One region of the Cytobacillus sp. MT66 genome, then DNA from elsewhere that is predicted to be linked to it. Evidence: riboswitches for the same ligand, from Rfam matches in the RefSeq annotation. Region 1 holds a riboswitch; each other region holds the start of a gene.
What was found. Region 1 has a riboswitch for S-adenosylmethionine ahead of AC1Q59_RS00860 (methionine biosynthesis PLP-dependent protein). Riboswitches for the same ligand answer to the same signal wherever they lie in the genome.
Positions count from the first base shown of each region.

Region 2: it holds a riboswitch for S-adenosylmethionine, as region 1 does, so the genes downstream of both, AC1Q59_RS12490 (homoserine dehydrogenase) here and AC1Q59_RS00860 (methionine biosynthesis PLP-dependent protein) in region 1, are expected to answer to the same signal.
Region 3: it holds a riboswitch for S-adenosylmethionine, as region 1 does, so the genes downstream of both, AC1Q59_RS16920 (enoyl-CoA hydratase/isomerase family protein) here and AC1Q59_RS00860 (methionine biosynthesis PLP-dependent protein) in region 1, are expected to answer to the same signal.

Region 1 covers NZ_JBXAFB010000001.1:177,512-185,463, forward strand. Annotated here, with positions in the region: gene qoxA (cytochrome aa3 quinol oxidase subunit II) at 1-313, opposite strand, end outside; gene AC1Q59_RS00820 (thermonuclease family protein) at 596-1,366, opposite strand; gene AC1Q59_RS00825 (YwzD family small protein) at 1,503-1,643, opposite strand; gene AC1Q59_RS00830 (hypothetical protein) at 1,865-1,993, shown strand; gene AC1Q59_RS00835 (beta-propeller domain-containing protein) at 2,171-4,015, shown strand; gene AC1Q59_RS00840 (globin domain-containing protein) at 4,073-4,462, opposite strand; gene AC1Q59_RS00845 (hypothetical protein) at 4,610-4,765, opposite strand; gene AC1Q59_RS00850 (hypothetical protein) at 4,892-5,047, shown strand; gene AC1Q59_RS00855 (DUF3889 domain-containing protein) at 5,037-5,369, shown strand; gene AC1Q59_RS00860 (methionine biosynthesis PLP-dependent protein) at 5,388-6,521, opposite strand; SAM riboswitch class I at 6,621-6,738, opposite strand; gene AC1Q59_RS00865 (2-oxoglutarate dehydrogenase E1 component) at 7,109-7,952, shown strand, end outside.
Region 2 covers NZ_JBXAFB010000006.1:88,244-96,195, reverse strand. Annotated here, with positions in the region: gene AC1Q59_RS12505 (helix-turn-helix domain-containing protein) at 1-699, shown strand, start outside; gene AC1Q59_RS12500 (MFS transporter) at 913-2,316, shown strand; gene AC1Q59_RS12495 (amidohydrolase) at 2,348-3,532, shown strand; SAM riboswitch class I at 3,695-3,799, shown strand; gene AC1Q59_RS12490 (homoserine dehydrogenase) at 3,960-5,168, shown strand; gene AC1Q59_RS12485 (cation:proton antiporter) at 5,332-7,143, shown strand; gene AC1Q59_RS12480 (glycine betaine uptake BCCT transporter) at 7,223-7,952, opposite strand, start outside.
Region 3 covers NZ_JBXAFB010000009.1:147,766-155,717, forward strand. Annotated here, with positions in the region: gene AC1Q59_RS16905 (acyl-CoA dehydrogenase family protein) at 1-859, opposite strand, end outside; gene AC1Q59_RS16910 (long-chain-fatty-acid--CoA ligase) at 856-2,433, opposite strand; gene AC1Q59_RS16915 (3-hydroxyacyl-CoA dehydrogenase NAD-binding domain-containing protein) at 2,467-3,309, opposite strand; gene AC1Q59_RS16920 (enoyl-CoA hydratase/isomerase family protein) at 3,323-4,087, opposite strand; SAM riboswitch class I at 4,460-4,559, opposite strand; gene AC1Q59_RS16925 (DEAD/DEAH box helicase family protein) at 4,671-5,489, shown strand; gene AC1Q59_RS16930 (enoyl-CoA hydratase/isomerase family protein) at 5,511-6,314, opposite strand; gene AC1Q59_RS16935 (sigma-54 interaction domain-containing protein) at 6,377-7,747, opposite strand.

The DNA of each region.
Region 1 (7,952 bases):
TTGGAATTGTTAGTGCAATAACGATTAAAAAGGGAATTGCCGTCCAGGTGATCTCAAGCCAAATGCTTCCATGTTCCTCTGGGGGTTCATAATTCATATTTTCCTTTTTTTCACGATACTTCCACACAATTGTGATAAATAGGACCATAACGACGACAACTACAATAAGCATCCAAACTAGAGACCAGTTAATCAGATCTGTAATGCTTCTGGCAGCCGGACCCTGCGGCTGAAAAACTACCAAATCACAGCCGCTCAATACGCTTGCAGTAAAAAGGGCCATTAGAGGCAGCAATAACTTTTTTAACTTCATAAGATTCCAGCTCCTTATAGAGTAATACCATTAATTCTTTAAAAGAAAATCTTGTTAAATGTATTTCCACTGTGATGATGATGATAACATGGGGGACGAGGTTTTGTTGTGACGAAAAATCGAAGTAAAAAAATGTAAATCAGAATTTTTTCGGGGGGACAGGCACACCCCTTGATACACGTGGTTTTTCGGCGATAATTAAAATTTGAACACTTTTTGAACAATTATTTTCAAAAAGTAAATAAAAAAAAGACATCTTAAAAAGATGTCTTTTCGCTATTTTTATCTTTTGCTGACTTTTCTTCTAAATATAAAGATAGAAAGTCCTATGAAAACGAGCCAAATAAAGATACCTGAAGGAGATACAGCCTGATCCTTGTCCAATTCTTCATGCTGGCTGACTTCTTCAATTTTTTTCTTCAGCTCTTCATTTTTCAGTACTTCCTCAGCAAGGGGAGGTTCTGCCGGGACACTTGCTGCATCATCTTCGGTATCCATTTGTTCATCCAAGCCTTCCGTGCTGCCAGGTGTTTCTATATCAGCATACATGCCTTTTGATAGCTTCTTTGCATCGGCCATCGCCTCGATGATTTGATCTTCGTATAAATAATCATCATAATCATAGAAGTCCTCGACCAAACCCGCTCTTGTCACTTCTTCTTGAAGAAGTTTATCGTCTACCCATACCCAGGCCAAGAGGCGATTATATTTATCAAAAAGAGTGCTGCCATCTGTCTCAATCGTTAGTGATCCAGATTTTAAATAAGAGCACGTAAAGACGCTTGCTTCCATGCCGAATGGTTCTGTTTCATTCGTACTTTCTGGCGTATCAATATATAAGAAGCGAATCTTATATGTTTGTCCATTAATTTTAAAATAGGCAGTATCCCCATCCACACACCGAACTAGTTCAGCTGGGTATTTTTCACCAAGGACCAGGGATTCATCGGGAGTAGTAGAGGCTTTCTCACTGGCTGCAGGTGATAGGGCTGGAAAAGCGCTAAATATCAAACAGCCAATCAAAAGGATATAGACCCGTTTTATTTTATACAATTTTATGTACCTCCTGTAACCTTATACGGTAATCTATATTACCATATAACTGCTATTTCTCGCCACTTTTTACAATTTTCTAACAAATATATGCGCTAGAAATCAAAAAATGAAACAGGAGCTGCACCTCCATGCTTCATTTTTTGATGATGGGCTCTAGCTGGTGAATGAGCTCTTTCAGGAGCTCTTGAACGGTTATTTGGTGTTCATTTTGTCCTTTATTTAAAGCCTGCTGTAAAACCTTAGCAAATTCATAGGATTTTACTTGCCGGTTCATCCATTAACACCTTCTATTATATTAATGTCATCAGACTCAAGGATAAAAATCATTACAGTATATTAACCGTCAACTTTAATTGTGACTTAAAGCCTGGGGGCATTTGCTGAATCTTTTATAAAGAAATATTTTTTTAGTTTACTACCCCCAAAAACAGGGAACTAAACATCGAATGATCTTGTAAATATTTGAATGTATTTTTCAAAAAGGAGATCTGATGTATGCGTTTAATTCCTACCGATATTGACAAACTCTTGGAAGCGACAGAAGAAATGGCGGATGATAATTTAGGGTATATGATCAGACAAATTGAAATTGACAAATTACTTGAGCTCACACAGGATTGGTAAAAATACAATATCACAAAAAATCCACTCGCATGAGTGGATTTTTTGTTTAAACACATATACTGGAAATAACTGATAACAATTGTAACAATTGGAACCCCCTTTGCGTCAAAGTCATTAAAGGGGTGATGTTTTATCAAGAAAAAATGGTTTTTGTTTGGCGGGGTCCTGTTCATTATCATGACCTTGATCACAATGATAACTTTCAAACCGTCTTATTCCGCAGTGACAGATTCTGGAATAACTGAAGCAGGGGATATCGCAAGCATTGAATCTAAGGAAGCTTTAAATGCTTACTTTCTTAAAAGATTAAAAGAAGAAGAAAAGAGGATGAAACAATCTATCTGGAAGGAATCCGCTGCAGCAAGTGAAGAATCTTCAAAGGCTGATACCGGCAGTTCACAAGATTTTTCAAATACGAATGTTCAGGTTGAGGGGATCGATGAGGGGGATACCGTAAAAACAGACGGTACACATATCTTCCAAGTGAAGGATGGCAAGCTGCAATTGATACGTGCTGTCCCGGCCAGCGAAATGACACTAGATGCACTCATTACGTATGATCCATCATTCTCGCCGACTCAGCTTTTTTTGCATAAAAATTCTTTAATTGTCATGGGCCATAGCTATGAAAAAATGACCAATACAACCCACGGCAAAGGAAAAGACATAGGGATTGCGCCTATCCATGAAACAACCAAGGCGATTATATATGATGTCAAAGATAAGAAGAATCCAAAAAAACTAAGGGAAATTGATATAGAAGGTACATTGGTCTCTTCTAGGCTTATGGACGGCAAAGTATATCTCATTGCCAATAAATATCCCGATATTTGGCTTCTTAAGGAGAATGCTGAAATAGACCTTCGACCGCGTTATTATGATTCCCAGCAGGGAGCGCAGGCTCAGGCAGCTGATTACAAGGATATTCAGTATTTTCCGCAGTCGCAAGAAACTAATTTTACAAACATTGCTGTTATTGATCTAGAGAATCCGAATACAAAAATGCAGGTTACAGCATTTGTAGGCAGCGGCGATCAATTATATATGTCTAAGGAAAATCTTTATCTTGCCGTCAATAAATTTGTTCCTTGGATGATCGAAACATCCAGGTCCAGTAAGCCGCAAACAACGGTCTATAAATTTTCAATCAACGGTATGAAAGTTGATTTTCACAGTTCAAGTGACATTAAGGGAACAATATTAAACCAATTCTCAATGGACGAGTACAAGGGATACTTTCGCATCGCTACAACAGATGGCTTTGTTTGGGATGAAGATCGGCCGTCAGCAAATAATCTATATATTCTGGATGAAAACCTCGATGAAGTTGGCAAGCTTGAGAATTTAGCGAGAGGGGAGCGGATCTATTCTGCCCGCTTTATGAATGACAGGATCTATATTGTCACATTTAGAGAAACAGACCCGCTGTTTGTTATAGACGGTTCAGATCCGAAAAATCCTAAAGTACTCGGTGAATTAAAAATCCCGGGCTTTAGTAATTATCTTCACCCATATGATGAAAACCACTTAATTGGTTTTGGCCATGATACGAAGGTATCAGGGAAAGGTATAAGGGATCGGCCAATTATTCTAACTGATGGTGTAAAGATTTCACTTTTTGACGTAACTGACATGGCCAATCCAAAGGAAAAATTCACAGAAATCATAGGAGGCAGGGGAACGTACTCCCCATTAAACTATGATCATAAAGCTTTATTATTTAATAAGAAACAAAACGTGATCGCATTCCCAATTGCGGTTTATGAAAATAAGAAAAATAGTCCATATGAGTCTGAATTCAACTTCCAAGGAGCTTATGTGTACAAACTTGATTTAACTAAAGGGTTCAGCCTTAAAACAAAAATTACACATCAAAAAGAAAAAATACCCTATGAAGAATGGGAAAATAATATTGATAGACTAATTTATATCGGTGATGCTATGTACGCTTTATCACCTGATAAAATCAGCGCCTATGATCTGAATTCGTTTCAGGAGATAGGTGAATGGACAATAAAGTAGAAATGAAAGGGGGCTTTTGCTTTCGCAAAATATGCGAGAGAAGCCCCCTGTTGATTTCTATTGATCCTCGGAATTAACCATGATCCCAGCAACCTGTGTCAGCCTGGAATAAAAAGCTTCACCCGCAGGGCTTTTATCTAATCCAATTTCTTCAAAAGCTTCCTTCATGCAGCGAAGCCAGGCTTTAGCACGCGTAGGGGTAATTTCAAAGGGCATATGGCGATAGCGCATAGCTGGCGCCCCAAACTCTTCGCTGTATAGGGCGGGTCCCCCAGTAAATTGCGATAGAAACATTCGCTGCTTTCTTTTAATTTCTTCCATGTCGCCAACAAATAATGGAGCTAAATCATCATCAGCGTATACACGGGGATAAAAGGCATTAACTAGTTCTTCCAATGTTTCAGCTCCGCCAATCTCTCCAAAAAGTGTGTTAATTTTATAATCCATTTAAATCACCGTCCTATTTAATCCTCTATTTATATTAATTATAATAATATCACATACGGCTTTTTGTGATTCATATCACAGTTCAATAAATATTATTTTTTTCAAAATAATAGAAAGCATTGCCTCGTTTGACGGCAATGCTTTACATCAATCAAATGGATTATAATCATTTTCCTCAGGTTCCTTTGTTGTGCCAATTGAACTTTCAGCATCAAGATCTGTATTTGTCACAATGGAATCTGTTGTAAAAGCTATAATAGGATCGTATTTCAAATGATGCATTTCTGGAACACCAGTATCCATCACCGCACCTCCTCGTTTATAGAATGCAGGAATTACTGCAAATTTATTCGAGCGGAGAATTTTGAATAAGGCTATATGTAAATTCAAATGATAAGGAAAAAACATTCTTAGGAGGCAGACCTTAGTATGAACAAAGAAAAGGGATTTAATTGCCAAGAGGATAAAGATGTTTTTCATCACTTATTGGAAGAACAGATAGCCTATATTTCAGTTATGGAAGAAGAGGAAAGAATGCGGGAAGAGTTTGAAAATAATGCAGGGGAAAATAGCAATGAATTTTAAAATTAAAATAGGCTTATCCGTCCTAAATGTTCTTTTTCTTTTATGTCTATATTCGCCGCAAACCCTGTATGCCAAGCCTGATGCACCACCATATGCTAAATGGGGCAGACTTGCTATGGAAACAGCCATGGAAAAATATCCAAACGCTGATATTGTTGATTACTTGCATATTGGCAGAGAGGATAAAGGAAATATTGCAACAGAGAGATTTAAGCTATGGGCTAAAGAAGCGGGGCAGGAATTTGGAATCTATATTGATATTGATTTTGATCCAAAAAACGACAAAGTCATTAAAATCAGCACAAGGCAATCAGCTACATAAAACAGATAAAAGCTCTTGTTATAAATCAAGAGCTTTTATCTGTTTTCTTTCCTTGTTTAAGATACTGGCAAAGGCAGTATTCAAGTCTTCGATTAAGTCGTAAGAATCCTCAATTCCAACAGAAAATCGCAGTAACCGGTTGCATACTCCAGTCTGCATCCTGACAGCTTCTGGGATGTCTGCGTGCGTTTGTGTGGCTGGATACGTAATAAAGCTTTCAACTCCGCCTAGACTTTCAGCAAAACTAATCAGGGATAGGTTTTGCAAAAAAGGGTTAACCCAACTTTCATCCTTGATGCGAAATGAGATCATACCTCCGCGTCCCGGATAAAGAACATCTGTGACTGCTTCATGATTCAATAAATAGCTGGCAATTTCTTTTGCATTTTTTTCATGTCTTTCCATTCTTAATGAGAGGGTCTTCATTCCCCGTATGAGCAGCCAGGAATCGAACGGACTTAATACCGCCCCTGCCGAATTGTGATACAAAGCAAGCAGTTCGCATAATATTTTTCCCTTTGCAGCGATGAGCCCTGCCAATACATCATTATGACCGCCAAGGTATTTTGTTGCACTATGAATGACAATATCTGCACCGAGTTTTAACGGTTTCTGCAGTATTGGGGTAAAAAAAGTATTGTCAACGATAAGCAAAAGCTGATGCTCTTTTGCAAAAACAGCAACTTCAGCGATATTTGTCTGTTCCATTAAAGGATTAGTAGGGGTTTCCAGAAAAATCGCTTTAGTACTATCTGTTATTTCCTTTTCTAGCTCAAAAGGTGAGAACGAGCTTAGATATTTACATGTTATTCCCCATTTTTTAAAGGCCTTTTCAAAAAGTCTATATGTACCGCCATATAAATCCTTTGAAACAAGAATCTCATCACCGGATTTAAAGATTGAGAGGACAGTAAAGATGGCTGCCATTCCAGAACTGCAGGCATATCCTTGGTCACCTTCCTCCAGATCTGCAATGGCTTTTTCGAGGATTGCCCGTGTAGGGTTTCCAGTTCGACTGTAATCGTAGCCAGTTGACTCGCCAATCCCTTCATGACGATAGGCAGTCGAAAAATATACTGGCGGATTAACTGTTCCAGTTAGTGTTTCACTGCGGTTGCCGATTTGAGCGAGTATGGTATCATGCTTATACATATTTATCGCACTCCTTTTTCTCGGCTTAATTTCACCTCAAAATGAAATGAAAAAAAGCCTTCTTTAAGAAGAAGACTTATCGGTTAAGAATCGCCATTCTTCTTATCTTCCAAGCTTCTTTAGAAACTTGCAGGAATTAGCACCTTTTCAATCGTTTTATGATTGAAGGTTGCTGAGGCGTCTTAGGGCCTGAACCCTCGACCTCTCTGGATAAGAACTTTAAAAGTTTTTAATTTTCTTAAAGAATACAATAGGACGAAATGAAATGCAATCCTTTTTATCTGCAATTTTTTATCTTTTAGCATGATTTGAATATAATAAGGAAGAAAAAAAGAGTAACTTAAAAAATCACCGGTTTAATCCATAAAATTACTTTTTCAGTATATATATTTTCTCTTGTATCGGAAGTGCATAATTTTCACTGCATAAATATTAAAAACCTTTTGAATAACCTACTTTAAAGTGGTAAAATGTCTTAGGACACATTTATCCTCTGAAAAATATTATTATTCTTTTATTTATCTAGTAAGGGGATAAGGGCTAGAGCTTTTCTCAAATAATATAAGTTGTTATGGAGGTTATTTTCCATGAAAAAGCCGCTGAGTGGTGGAAGGCCTTTAAATCAAGACTTCTTTGGCCCAAACCTTGGCTATGTAATTGAGCAATATGAGCTTTTTTTGCAAGATCCGGAATCAATCGACCCAGAACTAAAGGCCTACTTTGAAACATATGGAGCACCTGTGGTAGAAACAGAGTCTTCAATGGGGACAGATGCAGACACTGCATCACCTGCACAATTAGAAAAAACATTAGCAGCATTAAGGCTGGCAGATAACATCCGTACATATGGCCACAGGGCTGCAGATATCTATCCCTTAAAGGATCATGAACCGGAAAAGAATCTTTTTGAGCTTTCGCAATATGGTCTAACAGAAGCAGACTTGCGAGCGCTTCCAGCAGGCATCATCTGCAAGGATGCACCAATTGTCCTTCTTAATGGATTTGATGCGATTGAATACTTAAAAAGTATATATATGGATACAATTGCATTTGAATTTCATCATGTATATGACGAAAACGAAAAAGACTGGCTACGCCGCAAAGTTGAATCTAGTGGTTTAAAAGTAAAATTAAGCACTAATGAAAAAACAAAAGTCCTTAAGAGATTAACGGAAGTTGAAGAGTTTGAAAAATTCCTTCATCGTACTTATGTTGGACAAAAGAGGTTTTCCATTGAGGGCTTAGATTCCATGATACCTTTGCTTGATCAAATTATTTCTGAATCTGTTTCAAAAGGTACAGATACCATTAATATTGGGATGGCTCATCGCGGACGCCTCAATGTTTTGGCACATGTCCTTGGTAAACCGTATGAAATGATATTTGCAGAGTTCCAGCATGCTCCTAATAAAGACCTAGTTCCTTCTGAAG
Region 2 (7,952 bases), on a different contig from region 1:
AAACGATATTTAAAACAATACGCGATTGAGAAACCGCTTCACTTAATAACTTGGAATACGATTTCGGGTAATACCCGCTATACCAATGGCACCTTTTTTCGCGGGGCTCTAGTTTTTAATAATGCGATCAGTGTTTCAGATAAGGTGGAAATACTCGGTTTCTGGATCAACACGGAGACGCATGAAAAAAGTTTGGATGTGAACAGTATTCCTTTAGAAGGCATGGAAATGTTCCATTATTTTAACGGCAAACGGCCAGTGTTTTTCGCGATGTCCTTTTTCAACCGATTACGCGGACATATCATCGCTAGAGGGCCATTATTTGTAATGACGGAAAATGAGCTGGGTTATCAGCTTGTTCTCATGAACTCGACGATCATTAATCCGTTTTTATCCATCGAGGATTCGTTTCTTCAGAAATTAATGAAGGAAATGCGAGTGACGATTAACGGGATTCCTAGCGGGAAGTACCAAATTCGCAAGTTTATTTTTGATAAAGATCATGGCGCCTTGTACAAGCTTTGGTGGGAAAATAACAGTGAGTTTGGGATTGACCATGAAATTATTGACTACATAACACGTTCCAGTCACCCATCACTAGAAGTATTTGATGAAACCATTGATGGGGAATGGACCATGTATTCCTACCTCACTGTCAATGCCATTCACTTTTTTGAAATACGAAAGGTCTTGTTCTAGGTAAAAAAAGTACCGTACATTTTCGTCCCATATTTGCTAGTGTTAATAATTTCACGCAGGAATAAAAAGAATACGACAAAAAAAGCCTCTTTTTAAAAGGGGCTTTTTTTTATAATAATCTACGAAAAGAAAAAACACCGGTAGTTTCACAATCTTTTCATGTTATAAAAGCTACTCGAAATTTGCAGCAGCACTACTTAGGAGGTAGTAAACATGGAAAATAGTTATAAAGGTACAAACAAATTACTTACAGGGATTGTCTTTGGGGTTCTCACCTTCTGGCTATTTGCTCAATCATTGGTCAATGTGGTCCCTGCCGTCCAAAAAGACTTGGGCGTTTCCCTTGGAACATTAAATATTGGTATTAGTTTAACAGCCTTATTCTCAGGTTTGTTTATTGTCGCCATGGGTGGTTTAGCGGATAAAATCGGCCGGAAGAAGATTACTAATATCGGACTGATTTTAAGCATTATTGGTTCACTTTGTTTAGTTTTTGCTAATGGACCTGTTCTTCTTGTGATCGGCCGGATTATTCAAGGCTTGTCCGCTGCCTGTATCATGCCTGCTACGATTGCTTTAGTTAAATCTTATTATGAAGGTGCCGAGCGTCAGCGTGCACTTAGCTACTGGTCTATCGGTTCTTGGGGTGGATCTGGTGTATGTTCATTTGCCGGCGGTTTAATTGCCACTTACTTAGGCTGGAGATGGATCTTCATTTTCTCCATTGTAATTGCCGCACTTGCTTTATTACTAATCAAAGATGCGCCTGAAAGCAAAACAGAAACTTCAGGAAAGTTCAAGTTCGATTTCGCTGGCTTAATGATCTTTATTGTTGTCATGCTTGCTTTAAACGTGTTGATTACCTTTGGTGCTGATTTAGGCTGGACAAGTCCTATGTCCTTGATCATGGCAGCAGTGACCATTGTTGGTGCGATTCTCTTCATAAAAGTAGAAAAAAGCAAAAAAGTCGTCCTTATTGACTTCAGCTTATTTAAAAACAAACCATATACAGGGGCAACATTCTCAAACTTTTTGTTAAATGCCATTGCCGGGACAATGGTTGTTGCCAATACGTATGTCCAAGTCGGCCGCGGTTTCAGCGCCTTCCAATCCGGTATGTTATCACTTGGTTACTTAGTGGCTGTGTTAGCGATGATTCGCGTCGGTGAGAAAATTTTACAAAGAGTTGGTGCTAAGAAGCCAATGCTTTGGGGTTCAGTGATTACAACAGCAGGTGTTGCGATTATGGGCTTAACCTTCTTGCCTGATTTAGCTTATACCGTTGTCGTATTTATTGGTTACGCCTTATTCGGTCTTGGCCTAGGGATCTATGCAACTCCATCAACAGATACTTCTGTATCCAACGCTCCATCGAATAAAGTCGGTGAAGCTGCAGGGATTTATAAAATGGCAAGCTCACTTGGAAGCTCTTTCGGGGTCGCGATTTCTGCCACTGTATATAGCGTCATGTCTGCTAGCAACCTGGAGGCAGGGGCAACTTGGGGCATTATTACGAACGTGATCTTTGGTGTATTAGCCCTTCTTTCCATCATCTTTATGGTGCCAAAAAATGCAGGTAAAGAAGATCAAGAGGCAAACGCAGGTCAGGCTGCCTAAAGAAAACTTATTTTGAGCGGAGGAACAGACAATGAAAAGTAAATTAATGACCATGCTTGAAGAACGCAAAGACGAAATCATTCAAATCCGCCGGACTTTGCATGAAAATCCTGAGCTTTCCTTCCAAGAGGAAAGAACCAGCCAGTTCATTGAGGATTTTTATAAAGGCAAAGATGTACATGTAGATACAAATGTTGGCGGAGGACATGGAGTCATTGTGACCATCAAAGGCGGAAAACCAGGTAAGACCATTGGGCTGAGAGCCGATTTTGACGCACTGCCAATCGAAGAGGAAACTGATGTGCCGTTTAAATCAAAAAATCCAGGTGTCATGCATGCCTGTGGCCATGATGGCCATACAGCTTACTTGCTTGTTCTGGCAGATTGCTTGATTCAATTAAAGGATGAAATCCCTGGTACAATCAAAATTATTCACCAGCCTGCAGAGGAAGTACCGCCAGGCGGTGCGATCGGCATGATTGAATCTGGTTTATTAGATGATCTAGACAATATCTTCGGCATTCATTTACTGCCGCTTGGCCCCTCTGGTTTAGTAGGGTATAACAGCGGATATGTATTCCCTGGCCGTGCGTACTTTAAATTGAAAGTCCAAGGTGTCGGCGGGCATGGATCTTCTCCACACTTGGCCAATGATTCAATTGTGGCCGGTGCCCATTTTGTCACAGCGATTCAAACAGTGGTTAGCCGCAGGTTAAATCCATTTGATATGGGGGTTGTCACCATCGGTTCATTTGATGGAAAAGGTACCTTTAATGTCATTAAAGATAGCGTGGAAATTGAAGGTGATGTTCGCGCTATGACGGAAGAAACGAGGGAAACAATCGAACGGGAAATTCGCCGCATCGCTAACGGAATCCAAGAGGAATTCAATGTGACTTGCGAATTAACCTATACACCAGACTATCCGCCGCTTTACAATGACCCGGAAGTGACGGAACTGGTTGCTTCTTACTTAAAAAATGCAAATGATAAAGACATTACAGAGGTTCAGGAATTTGCACCAATGGCTCCTTCTGAGGACTTTGCCCATTATGCAAAAAAATTCCCAGCCTGCTTCTTCTACATTTGCTGCACACCAAAAGGGGTTGAAAAGCCATACTTTAACCATCATCCTAAATTTGATATCGATGAAGATGCCCTTTTAGTAGCAGCAAAAGCAGTTGGAACAGTGGTTTGTGGGTATTACAATATGTAGTTGTGAAAAAATGAGGACGGTTTTCCTTATACAGGGGGACCGTCCCCATTTTTTAATTTGGACGTGAACAAGCACGAAAACTCTGTTCGATAATTTAAGAAAGCGTATTGACTTCCAATAGGTTAGCAGATATCATTATTATTAATTTCATAATTGTCAATCTTCTTATCAAGAGAGGTGGAGGGACTGACCCTGAGAAACCTCGGCAACCAGCATTCCTTTGCACGGTGCCAATTTCAGAGGAATATTTTTTTCCGAAGATGGGAAGGCGGAAACGGATCGCTCTTTATTAAGTTCCTCATCCCCTTCTGTCTTGATTCGCGGAAGGGGATTTTACTATTTGTAGCTTTGTTTTATCGCAGTTGTGTATTGGGCTTAGTTAGGGCATTGCGTAACTCACAAAGGAAAGGTAAGGGGGAACTTATAAATGTCGGCGATTCATATAGCCTTGTTAGGACACGGTACAGTTGGAAAAGGCGTCTATGCCACCATTCAATCTCATCAGGAAAAGCTTCAAGCCCTTTTTGGAAAAGAAGTAAAAATTGTTGGCGTACTAGTAAAGAACTTATATAAACATCACTTAGAGGATCCAAGTGTACTACTAACTGATGATTTTGAAAAAATCATCTCATTGGAAAAATTAGATGTAGTCATCGATGCCATTTCAGGGAAAGAACCATGTTATTCTTACTTGAAGCAGGCCATCCAGCGTGGCTGCCATGTTATCACAGCGAATAAAGAAATGTTTGCCCATCATGGGACTGATTTGAAGCAATTAGCGATCGAAAATAATGTATCATTGGGATTCGAAGCAACAGTTGCAGGCGGAATCCCTGTCATTCAAACACTTAGACAGCTGCTGAACGTCAATAACATTCAAAAAATCCAAGGCATTCTTAATGGAACCTCAAACTTTATTTTGACAAAAATGAGAGAAGAAAACCTCAGCTTTGAGTCTGCGCTCAAGCTAGCACAGGATAATGGATTTGCTGAAGCCGATCCAACCAATGATATCGAAGGCTTTGATGCTTTCTATAAAGCAATGATTTTAAGCGAAGTCGCATTTGGGAAATCGCCGGACTGGAAACAGGTCGTTCGCCAAGGGATTCGCAGAATATCCTATGAGCAAATTGAACTCTTTTCCTCATTAGGATTGCGATTTAAGCATGTCGCCTCCATCGAACAAACGGCCAATGGCATTCAATGCTCCGTTAAACCTGTCCTTGTCAATGAACAGCATCCTTTTTATCATGTAGAAGGCGTGCAAAATGCCGTTTCCATTGATGGGGATATTGTTGGGAATATCAGCCTTCAAGGTCCTGGTGCTGGAATGTTCCCTACTGCTAGTGCTATTGTTGAAGATTTAGTGCATATTGATAGAAAAATTACAGCCCCTTCACATTCAGAACAAAAATTTGCAAAAAGTGAGGCAGCTGTTGTATCTTATTGGGCAATCTGCGGGGATCTAAATACGTCCCTTCTGCCTCCCGCAACGGAAGTAATCGAAAGAGTTCGTCACAATGTATTCATTGTAAAATCATCTGAAGAGGACTTAAATGCTATTAAAATCCCACAAGTACAGATTTATCAAGTACTGGGTGAAGTAAACAAAGAAAAAGTCGTGGCAACTTATTAAATAATGGTGTTTCAAGTTGGGGGCATGCGATTAGCTAGAAGTATTGGCTGATCGCATGCCCTCTCTCTGTGCCTCGCCTGGCAAGTTCTTCAATTTTTTGGTAAACTATTACTCACTTTGAGGGAGTCTTGCAGATGACCCTTTTACCCAATGAGGTGAAGGAATGGAACAAACAGCATTGATTAGTATAACCGTCATTCTTGGCCTTGGGATCTTTTCACAATGGCTGGCCTGGCGGATCCAATGGCCGTCGATTGTCATTATGTCCATTGCTGGTTTGCTTATTGGACCTATTTTTGGATTCATTAATCCGAAAGAGGCATTGGATGAGCTTTATAGCCCGCTGATTTCTTTGGCGGTCGCGATTATTTTGTTTGAAGGAAGCTCAAGCCTGGATATTCGAGAAATCAAGGGCATTTCGAAATCTGTATTCCGAATTGTTACGGTGGGAGCTTTTCTAGCGTGGATCGGCGGTTCGCTTGCGGCGCATTTCATTGCTGGATTAAACCTGGAAATTTCGTTCATCATTGGCGGATTATTTGTTGTCACCGGGCCAACCGTCATCATTCCATTGCTAAGGCAAGCGAAACTAAAGCCGCGTACAGCTGCTGTTCTCAAATGGGAAGGCATTATAGTTGATCCTGCAGGTCCATTGCTGGCTCTGTTTGCCTACCAGGTGATCAAGGTGCTGACCAATGAAATGCTTCATTTCCCCTATTTGTGGAACTTCTTTTTAGGTGCCCTGCTTGCGATATTACTAGGATATGTCATTGGACTGGCTATCAGCATCATGGTCAGCAAGGGCTTTCTCCCGGAATATTTGAAGTCCCCCATCATCTTATCCTTTGTACTGATCTGCTTTACGATTGGCGAAGTGATTATGCATGAAACTGGGATGCTGGCAGTAACGGTCATGGGACTCACTTTAGGACGGACAAAGAAGTACGTATCGTCTCTTGGCAGTATCAGTCACTTTGTGGAAAACATCTCTGTTCTCTTAACATCGACGATTTTTATTTTGCTGACATCATCGCTAACAAGAGAAACAATTGCAGAAGTCTTCACACTGCCCATTATCGGATTCGTTCTTGTGATGCTATTCATTGTCCGTCCGTTATCTATTTGGCTCTCGACGATTCGGACAGAACTGACATTTGCTGAAAAAACGCTGATTGGCTGGATTGCTCCAAGGGGAATCGTTGCCTTAACCGTTTCCGGATATTTCGCAGCGATTCTGCTCGAGGATGGCTATCAAGGGGCTGGCATTCTTACAGCTTTGACCTTTGCACTTGTGTTTATCACGGTTTGTGCTCATGGGTTTACGATCGGTCCATTGGCGAAGAAACTGGGACTTGCCAGTACAGACCCGCCCGGCGTTCTAATCGTTGGCGCAAGCAGCTTTTCTGTTGCGTTTGCCAATCAATTAAAAGAAACGGGCATTCCGGTAATCATATTCGATTCCTCCGGTGACAGGCTGCGCCCAGCACAATTGAAAGGGATCGCTACACATCAAGGGGAAATTCTATCTGAACATACACAATACGAGGTTGACCTTACCCCTTATGAAACCATCCTGGCGATGACTGGCGATGCCGCTTATAATGCACTCGTTTGCCAGTCCCATATTCCGGAATTCGGTTATCAAAACACCTTTGCCCTGCCGGTGAAGCCAAATAACCATGCAGATCACAATGAATTGTCAACGGCTCTTAAGGCGCACTTACTTTTTGGAGAGGACGCCATCTTTACCGAACTGAACCGGAAAATCAATATTGGTTACACGTTAAAAACAATTGAAATGAATCAGAAAAATAAAATTCAAAAAGAGGATATTCCAGCTGGAGTTACCCCGCTCTTTATCATGAAAAAGAATCATACACTAACCTTTGTAACACTGAAAAAGAGATTTGTTTTAGATGAAGGCGACCAGCTTGTTGTATTGACGGAGGATAACAAAGAGGAGACTGTCTCGTAGATAAGACAGTCTCCCTTTTTTCATGAAACAAGAAAACCGAAGCGTGCCTGTGCAACGTTTCGAAAACTGCTCCAGTGTTTCAGGATTTATTACTATTTTTGTGTTTCGGCTTGAAATATAAGCCAAGTTCCTTTTTCTCTTTTGCTAATGAGCGATAAAGTGACAGCATCATTAATAAAAGAATGAATGAAAATGGGAATGCCGCAGCAATTAACGCATTTTGCAGCGCTTGTAATCCACCGCTATATAAAAGAATTAATGCGACAGCAGACTGCGCAATACCCCAAGATAGTTTTACAGAATTAGGCGGTGTGAGTGATCCATAGGTTGTTTGCATGCCAAGAACGAATGTTGCTGAGTCAGCAGAGGTGATAAAGAATGTACAAACAAGAGCGATCGCTACGATTGAAAGCAGCGTGGACCATGGGAATTCATTAAAGATGGCAAATAGGACTTCCTCATTGGCAAATTGCGTTAAATCAACATTCCCTGCATGCTGCACATCAATCCCCGATGTGCCAAACACGGCAAACCACATGAAGCTGACAAGGGATGGCAGCAAGAGAACGCCAATGATAAATTCACGAATGGTTCTGCCCTTTGATACACGAGCAATAAAGATACCAACGAATGGGGACCAGGAAATCCACCATGCCCAGTAAAAGATTGTCCAGCCATTAATCCATGAACGGTGTTCTTCATTAAGAGGAGCGATTCTAAAGCTCATGTGAACGATATTTTGAATGTATCCCCCAAGTGTGTCAGTAAACATGTTCAATATTAAAATGGTTGGACCCGCAATGAACATG
Region 3 (7,952 bases), on a different contig from region 1:
GCATAAACTGAACTCCTTGGAAAGAAGAAATGTTTTTGCCAAACTGCTCACGTTCCTGAACATATTCTAAAGCTACATCAAATGCCCCTTGCGCAATCCCCAAAGCCTGTGCAGCAACAGTTGGCCTTGACTTATCAAAGGTTTTCATAGCAATCAGCCAGCCTTCTCCTTCTTCTCCAATTCTGTTTTCTGCTGGCACACGGCAATTTTCAAAAAATAGCTGAGCTGTTGGAGATCCTTTAATCCCCATTTTCTTTTCCAATTTTCCTACCTCAAAGCCAGGAGTATCTTTTTCTACAACAAAAGCTGTAATGCCCTTGTCTGTTTGGGCAAAAACAGAATAAATATCTGCGACACCGCCGTTAGAGATAAACATTTTCTGGCCATTGATAATATAGGAATCTCCATCCCGCTCTGCGCGTGTTTTTAGGCTTCTTACATCCGATCCAGCGTTTGGCTCCGTCAATGCATAAGCAGCAATCTTTTTCCCTGAGGCAAGATCGGGCAGATATCTTTGCTTTAGTTCCTTGCTTCCGCCAATCATAATCGGTAATGTACCTAACTCCTGGACAACAGCCACCTGTGAAGATGAAGCGCACACGCGTGCAATCTCTTCAACAATCAGGCAAAAGCTTAGAAGGTCTAAGCCAAGCCCGCCATACTCTTCAGGCATATTTGCCCCAATGTATCCATATTCAGATAGCAGCTGCAGAATATCCATTGGATAAACGCCCTGTTCATCAATCTCTTTTGCCCTTGGCTTAATGCGTTCTTGTGCAAGGCGGTGAATTTCCTGCTTGATCTGCAAATGTTCATCGGAAAGATCGAAGAAGCTGTTTTGCACTATTTCTGTTGTCATTTCACGTTCCCCTTTTCTGCCCTAAGTTCATTCGCCAGTACAAATTTCTGAAGCTTTCCGCTGGTTGTCTTTGGAAGACTTTCGACAAAGTGATATTCTCTTGGACGTTTATATTTGGCTAATTTTTTGCCTTCTAATAGAAACTGATCTAAATCCTTTTCTGTGATCAAACTGCCATCTTTTTTAACTACAAAGGCAACAACAATCTGACCCCAAGCTGGGTCAGGCTTACCGACAACTGCTACTTCAACGACATCCTCATGCTCTTGAATTGTATCTTCCACTTCTCGGGGATAAACATTTTCAGCGCCTGTATTGATCATGAAATCCATCCGGTCTTTAATCCATATATAGCCGTCTTCATCTACATAGCCCATGTCACCAGTATGATACCAGCCATAAGCTAGCGCCTTTTCCGTAGCATCCGGACGCTTGTAATATTCCTTCATCATACAAGGACCTTTGACTAAGATCTCCCCGATTTCACCCACTTCACATTCATCCCTAGGATCTGTTGGGCTGCCATCCTCTTGAATGCGGGCAATTTTCATTTGATGGGTAAGAATCGCTTTTCCTGCTGAACCTGCTCTTTCTAATTGTTCATCCGGATAAAGGACACTCATCACTGGTCCCATTTCCGTTGTTCCAAACATCTGCACTAAATCGGCACCTGTTCGTTCTTGAAATCTTTTAATCAATACCGGAGCCATAGAAGCACCGCCATAACCTAGGACTCTAAGGCTAGAAAGGTCGTATTGATCGAAGTTCTTTACATTCAGCAGCATATTCACCATGGTAGGAGCGGCAAAAATAGAGGTGATTTTTTCTTCCTCAATCGTCTTTAGTACATCCTCAGCAACAAATTGATGATGAACATATGTAGTTGCACCTACCATCAATCTTGGCAAAAAGGCTGTATGCAATTCCGCCGTATGATTTAATGGCGCAACAGTAAGCCCGATATCATTTTTATTAAACTTATTGCATTCAATCATCAAGAAGCAATGATGAACCATATCTCTATGCTTATGGAGGACCCCTTTTGGCTTTCCAGTTGTGCCGCTTGTATACATCATGATATAAATATCATTTTCAGTTACATCAGTACTTGGCGGAGAGGGCTCGCCTTTATCAAGCAGCTTATAAAAATCAAGGGCAAATTCCGGTGCTTGTTCATCCGTAAAAATATAATGGTCAACATTAACCCCTAAACCTTTTGTTTCCTCAACAATGCCGGCCACCTCTTTTTCAAAAAGAAGAACCTTTGAACCGGCATCATTTAAAATAAATTGGAGCTCATGGGCTGTTAAGCGGTAATTGATTGGATTAAACACAGCACCTAGTTTTGCTGCGGCAAATTGAGTAATAACAAATTCACTGTTGTTATAAAGGAAAACGGAAACAACGTCACCTTTTTTTACTCCAAGTTGTGTAAGTGCGGAAGCAAACTGATTTACTTTTTCATTTAGTTCATGAAAGGTAAACTTTTGACCCTTTTCCTTGTATACAAGCCCTGTTTTATTCGGGTAGTTTGCAGCAGACCATTCAATAATTTCTCCAATGGTAGTACTCATTTATTTGCCTCCTTCTATCATCTTTTTAATCTATCAATATTCGAAAAATCCTTTTCCAGTTTTTCTGCCAAGATGGCCGGCGCGAACCAGTTTTCTCAATAGCGGTGCAGAGCGGTATTTAGAATCCTGTGTTTCCTCATATAAAGAGTCCTGAACAAATAAAAGGGTGTCCAGACCAATTAAATCTGCCAGCGCAAGAGGTCCGATCGGATGGTTGGCACCAAGCTTCATGCCTTTATCAATATCCTCGGCTGTTGCTACACCTTCCTGCAGAACAAAGATGGCCTCATTGATCATTGGAACAAGAATCCGGTTAACGGCAAATAATGGCGATTCTTTTACTGTTACAGGCTCTTTACCAAGAGATTCAACCAATTGCTTTGATTTCTCATACGTTTCTTCTGCCGTATCATAGCCCTTAATCAGCTCAACTAATTTCATAACTGGCACTGGATTAAAGAAATGGAAGCCCATGACTCTTCCAGGATTTTTAATCACACTGGCGATTTCTGTGATACTTAAACCAGATGTATTACTAACAACAATTGTCTGTTCGTCTACCAGCTCACTGATTCTTTTGAAGATGTTTTTCTTTAATTCAATATCTTCACTTACAGCCTCAATAACGAAGTCCGCATCAGAAATGGATTCCCATTCGGTAGAAAGTGTCAGTAATTGCTCATATTCAGCTTTTTTCGCTTCATCGATTCTTCCCTTTTCAATCGCACGATTCCAGTTTTTATTAATTTGCGCACGCCCTCGTTCAAAATAGGCTTGCTCTTGCTCGATTGCTGTTACTTGATACCCGCTTTCCACGCATACTTGTGAAATCCCTGATCCCATTGTTCCAAATCCAATAACTGCAATTTTCTTCATGTTTTTTTCCTCCTTAGTTTCCTGTGAATACTGGATTTCTTTTTTCGAAGAACGCTGCAACACCTTCATCCTTATCTTCCGTTGTGCAAAGTTCTCCAAATAATTTTGCTTCAATATCTAATCCTTCTTGCAAAGTGCCTTCAATTCCCTTAAGAACTGCTTCTTTTGCCTTTTTAACGGCAATTGGCCCTCTTGATGAAATCACATTCGCAAGTTCTAAAGCTTTGCCTAATGCATCTGTTTCTGTTACCTCTTCTACCAGGCCGATCGCTTGAGCCTTTTCTGCTGTGATGAACTCTCCAGATAAAATAAGCTGTAATGCCTTTCCAACACCTATTAATCTAGGCAATCTTTGTGTACCGCCATATCCAGGAATAATGCCAAGTTTAACTTCTGGCAGCCCAAACTGAGAGCGGGCAGTTGCCACGCGAATATCACATGCAAGGGCTAATTCTAATCCGCCGCCTAATGTGAAACCATCTATCGCAGCAATGACAGGCTGCTTTAATTCAGATAATGCCTGGAAAATAGATTGTCCTCTTTTAACAAGTGCCTCCCCTGTCTCCTGTGTCAATCCAGGGAATTCTTTAATGTCAGCTCCCGCAACAAATGCTTTTTCTCCAGCTCCCGTAACGATTACCGCGTTAATATGTGAGCCAATTTGTTTAATAGTACTTTCAAGCTGATCCAATACCTCACGATCAAGCGGGTTTACAGGCGGTGAGTCAATCGTTATGATTCCAACTCGATTCTGTTCTTCATATCTTACCTTTGTCACAGAAATCACTCCTATTCTTTTATAGCTATTAATTTTGCAATTTTCATGCCAAGTTCTTAGGGGTAAATCGCACAATATTTCGAACTTTCCGTTTAAAGTTGTTTCCAAAAGAAATAAACTTGTTTCTTTTAGAAACAACTGTTTCAAAAGGATACAAATAATCAAATGAGTAAAGTGTTCATTCTCAATAAATTACTATTCCAATAAAAAAACTGGGATTTCTCTAAAAAATAACTGAAAAAGCGAGTCTTGATGACTGAATCTCTTGAGGAATACAACATGGTATGTACTGACTCTATCAAATATTCTTGGCATGAAAATAGAAAAACCTCTTCTGAAAGAAGAGGTTGCAATACACAAATTTAAGTCCTCTTCTTATCTTTCAAGCCTTGCTTGCTGGAATTGGCACGGTGCATAGATGTCCGTTGCCGAGGCGTCATCGGGCCAGTCCCTCAACCTCTCTTGATAAGAAAACTAGATTATTAAGTTTCACTAAATCTGCTTATTACTTTATAATGATATTTAACAAAAGTCAATATATTTTAAACATTCGTTTTAAATATTTTGGAAAAGGGAGGGTACAATGGAAGTTTATACACTAAGTGGAAAGAGCGGTACTGGTAAAAGTACAAGTGCTTTATCCTTTGCATACAAAAAAAAGATCCCCGCTATCATTGATGATGGGCTCCTGATTCTAAATGGACATAAAATAGCCGGAACCTCTGCAAAATTTGAAAAGAACACCATATCAGCTGTTAAAAGAGCCACATTCAATGATGATCAGCATAAAGTTGAGGTCCAAAACGCAATCAAAAATCACTTTATAAGTAAAATACTTATTATCGGCACCTCGGACAAAATGGTCAAAATGATCGCTGACCGTTTGGAATTAGGAGCAATAAAGAAGTTTTATCACATTGAAGATATCCGCTCATCCAGTGAAATCAAGATTGCACAATTTATCAGAAACACAGAAGGGAAACATGTAATCCCCATTCCTTACAAACAGGTTGAGCAGAATCTTTTTAAGAAACTCATAATCAAAGGGGTTGAAATTTTTTCGCCGAAAAAAGAGAGAATTGGAGAAACAACCATTGTCCACCCAGATTTCCACCGGGGATCGATAAAAATATATAAAAGAGCCTATCATGACATGGTTGAGATCATCTGTAAGAATCATGAACAGGTAGAAAAATGTGAATCTGTATCGATCAGCCTTCAGCAGCTGCCTGCTTTAAGCATAAAAATAACCATTAAATATCCGGTGACGACACGCTTAATAGATGTAATGGAAAAGCTTCAGCAAGAAATTCATGATCAATTTTTGCAGAAGCTGAATATCGAGCTTTACTCAATCGATATTTTAATACATAGAGCAATAAAAAAGGAAGCTCAAACTTGAATTGAGCTTCCTTTTTAAACTTTAGTTTGCCGGAGTCCTGCGGGGAAAACGCGGAATTCTTTTTTCCACAAAGGCTGCTACACCTTCAGGAAAATCATGTGTATCAACAAACTTCTGGTTGCCTTCCCACATTGTGGGAACACTGTTCACACACGCGCTTACAGAATTTTTTACAGCTAGCAGTGATGCAGGCGATTGTGCTGCAACCAATTTCCCCATCCGTATGGCATACCGGTCAAGATTATTCTCATCGACTAAATAGTTGAGCATGCCCAGCCTATATGCTTCTTCTGCCTTTAATACTCTTCCTGTATAGACCAAGTCCTTTGTCAGGCTTGGGCCAATTAAGTCAACTAACCGCTGGGCAAATTTATTGCTAAGTGTAATTCCTAATCTTCCAACTGGAATGCCAAGCTTAGATTTCTCCGACCCAATTCTCAAATCACAGGCAAGAGCAAGCTCAAGGCCCGCTCCCATAGCCGGCCCATTTATCACACCAATGGTTGGAATCGGCAAGCTTTCAAATGTTGAGATTGCCTCTTCCATCAGGACAAAGGATTCTTCAGCTTCCTCAAGTGTCATTTGGTGAAATTCAGCAATATCAGACCCCGCTGTGAACTGTTCCCCTGCCCCTCTTAGCAAGACAACCTTATTTTTGGGATTATCTAATATTTCCCTTCCTATCTTTGATAAATGCTTCCACATTTTTGCCGTTAAGGCATTTCTTTTTTGCGGCCTGTGGATGGTTATAATGGCAAGTCCCGCTGTTTCCTGCAGAATAATTTTTGCTTGCTCCGCTTCCATTCTTTGAATATCAACTTTCATTGTGAGACCCCCTCAGCTTTTTACTCACTAAAGACTTTTGCAAGTTTTATGCCAGAAAAATATTATTTGATAGCATATTTTCTTAGTTTGGCATAGAAAGCCTTTCGGCTGATTCCTAATTCCTGTATAGCCTCTGTTTTATTTTTGCTGTTCTTCATGACAAATTCGATATGTTCCTTTTCTGTATCTTCCAATATTTCATGAAGCTTTTTTGACCCTTTAGCGGATACCTGCACAAAAGCAGAGTAATCCGCTTCCGCTGTTAGGACAGGCTGTTTATGTAGCAAATAGTCGGGAAGATCAGCAGGTTCAAGAATTGATTTTGTACAAACAGCCATCATTCTTTCCAGCACATTAACGAGCTCTCTTACATTACCTGGCCAATCGTATTGTTTCATAAAGTTGAAAATCTCTTCGTCAATCCTGACATGCTTTCCATATTTCAAGCATAAATCATGGATAATATTATTTGCCAAAAACTCTAGATCTTCTTTCCGCTCTCGAAGAGGCGGGATATAAATCGGGACAACATTGATTCTATAAAACAAATCCTCCCTAAACTTGCCTTGTTTGATCATTTCCTTCAAATTTCTGTGGGTGGCGCAAATAATTCGCACATCAATGGGATGCAGCTTTGTTCCGCCCACTTTTTGATATTTCCTCTCCTGGATGACTCTTAAAAGCTTCGCCTGAACACTTAATGGCATTTCACCAATCTCATCGAGAAACAGTGTCCCGCCGTTGGCCAATTCTAAAAGCCCCTTTTTCCCGCCCTTTCTAGAACCTGTAAATGAGCCCTCTTCATAGCCAAACATCTCGCTTTCAAATAAGGCATCAGGGATGGAGGCTATATTTATCGCTACATATGGCTTAGAATTTCGTTTGCTTGATTCATGGAGGGCTGTTGCAAATATTTCCTTGCCGACACCGCTTTCGCCATAAAGGATAACCGTTGCATCCGTATTAGAGACATTTTTGGTTAACTGTACGGCTTTTTTCATCACTTGCGATTGACTTTCCAGCTTAAAGAAGTTTCTTCTGTCTAACTGCTCCCGGAGTTTAGTTACATCACTTTTATATTTCGTTAATTCATCCTGCATCATGGTCAGTTCAGAAATATCCTTCATGATCGTTACAACGCCAATCATCTCTCCATTCTCAATCAGAGGGGTGATATTGGCGCACACATCCTTTTGAAGGGAATGAACATAGCTGCAATCATTGATGAGCGGCTTCTTAGTCTTTAATACCTCTAATATCCTTGACTTTTTCTCAATATCCCTTAGCTTTTTGCCGATAATTTTGTTTGCAGCAACGCCAAATTGCAAGGAATAAGCCTTATTCACATAAACGATGGTACTGTCCATTGTTATGACTATAACTGCATCATGGAGGGATTCTAAGATAGATAATAAATGCTTCTCTAATCTCATTAAATCGGCTCCTTCAATGATTAATGTTCCATATGCGTCTGAAAATTCTGTATCCTGATTAAATTATAGCACAAACATCTTCCTGCAGACTTTTCCTTTAAAAAGAAAAACGCATGAACAATTGTGTTCATGCGCTTTCTTTTCAGATAGACTCTGATTTGAATTTGGCCGTTGATTTCCGCTCCAATCAACCAAATAGTAAAAA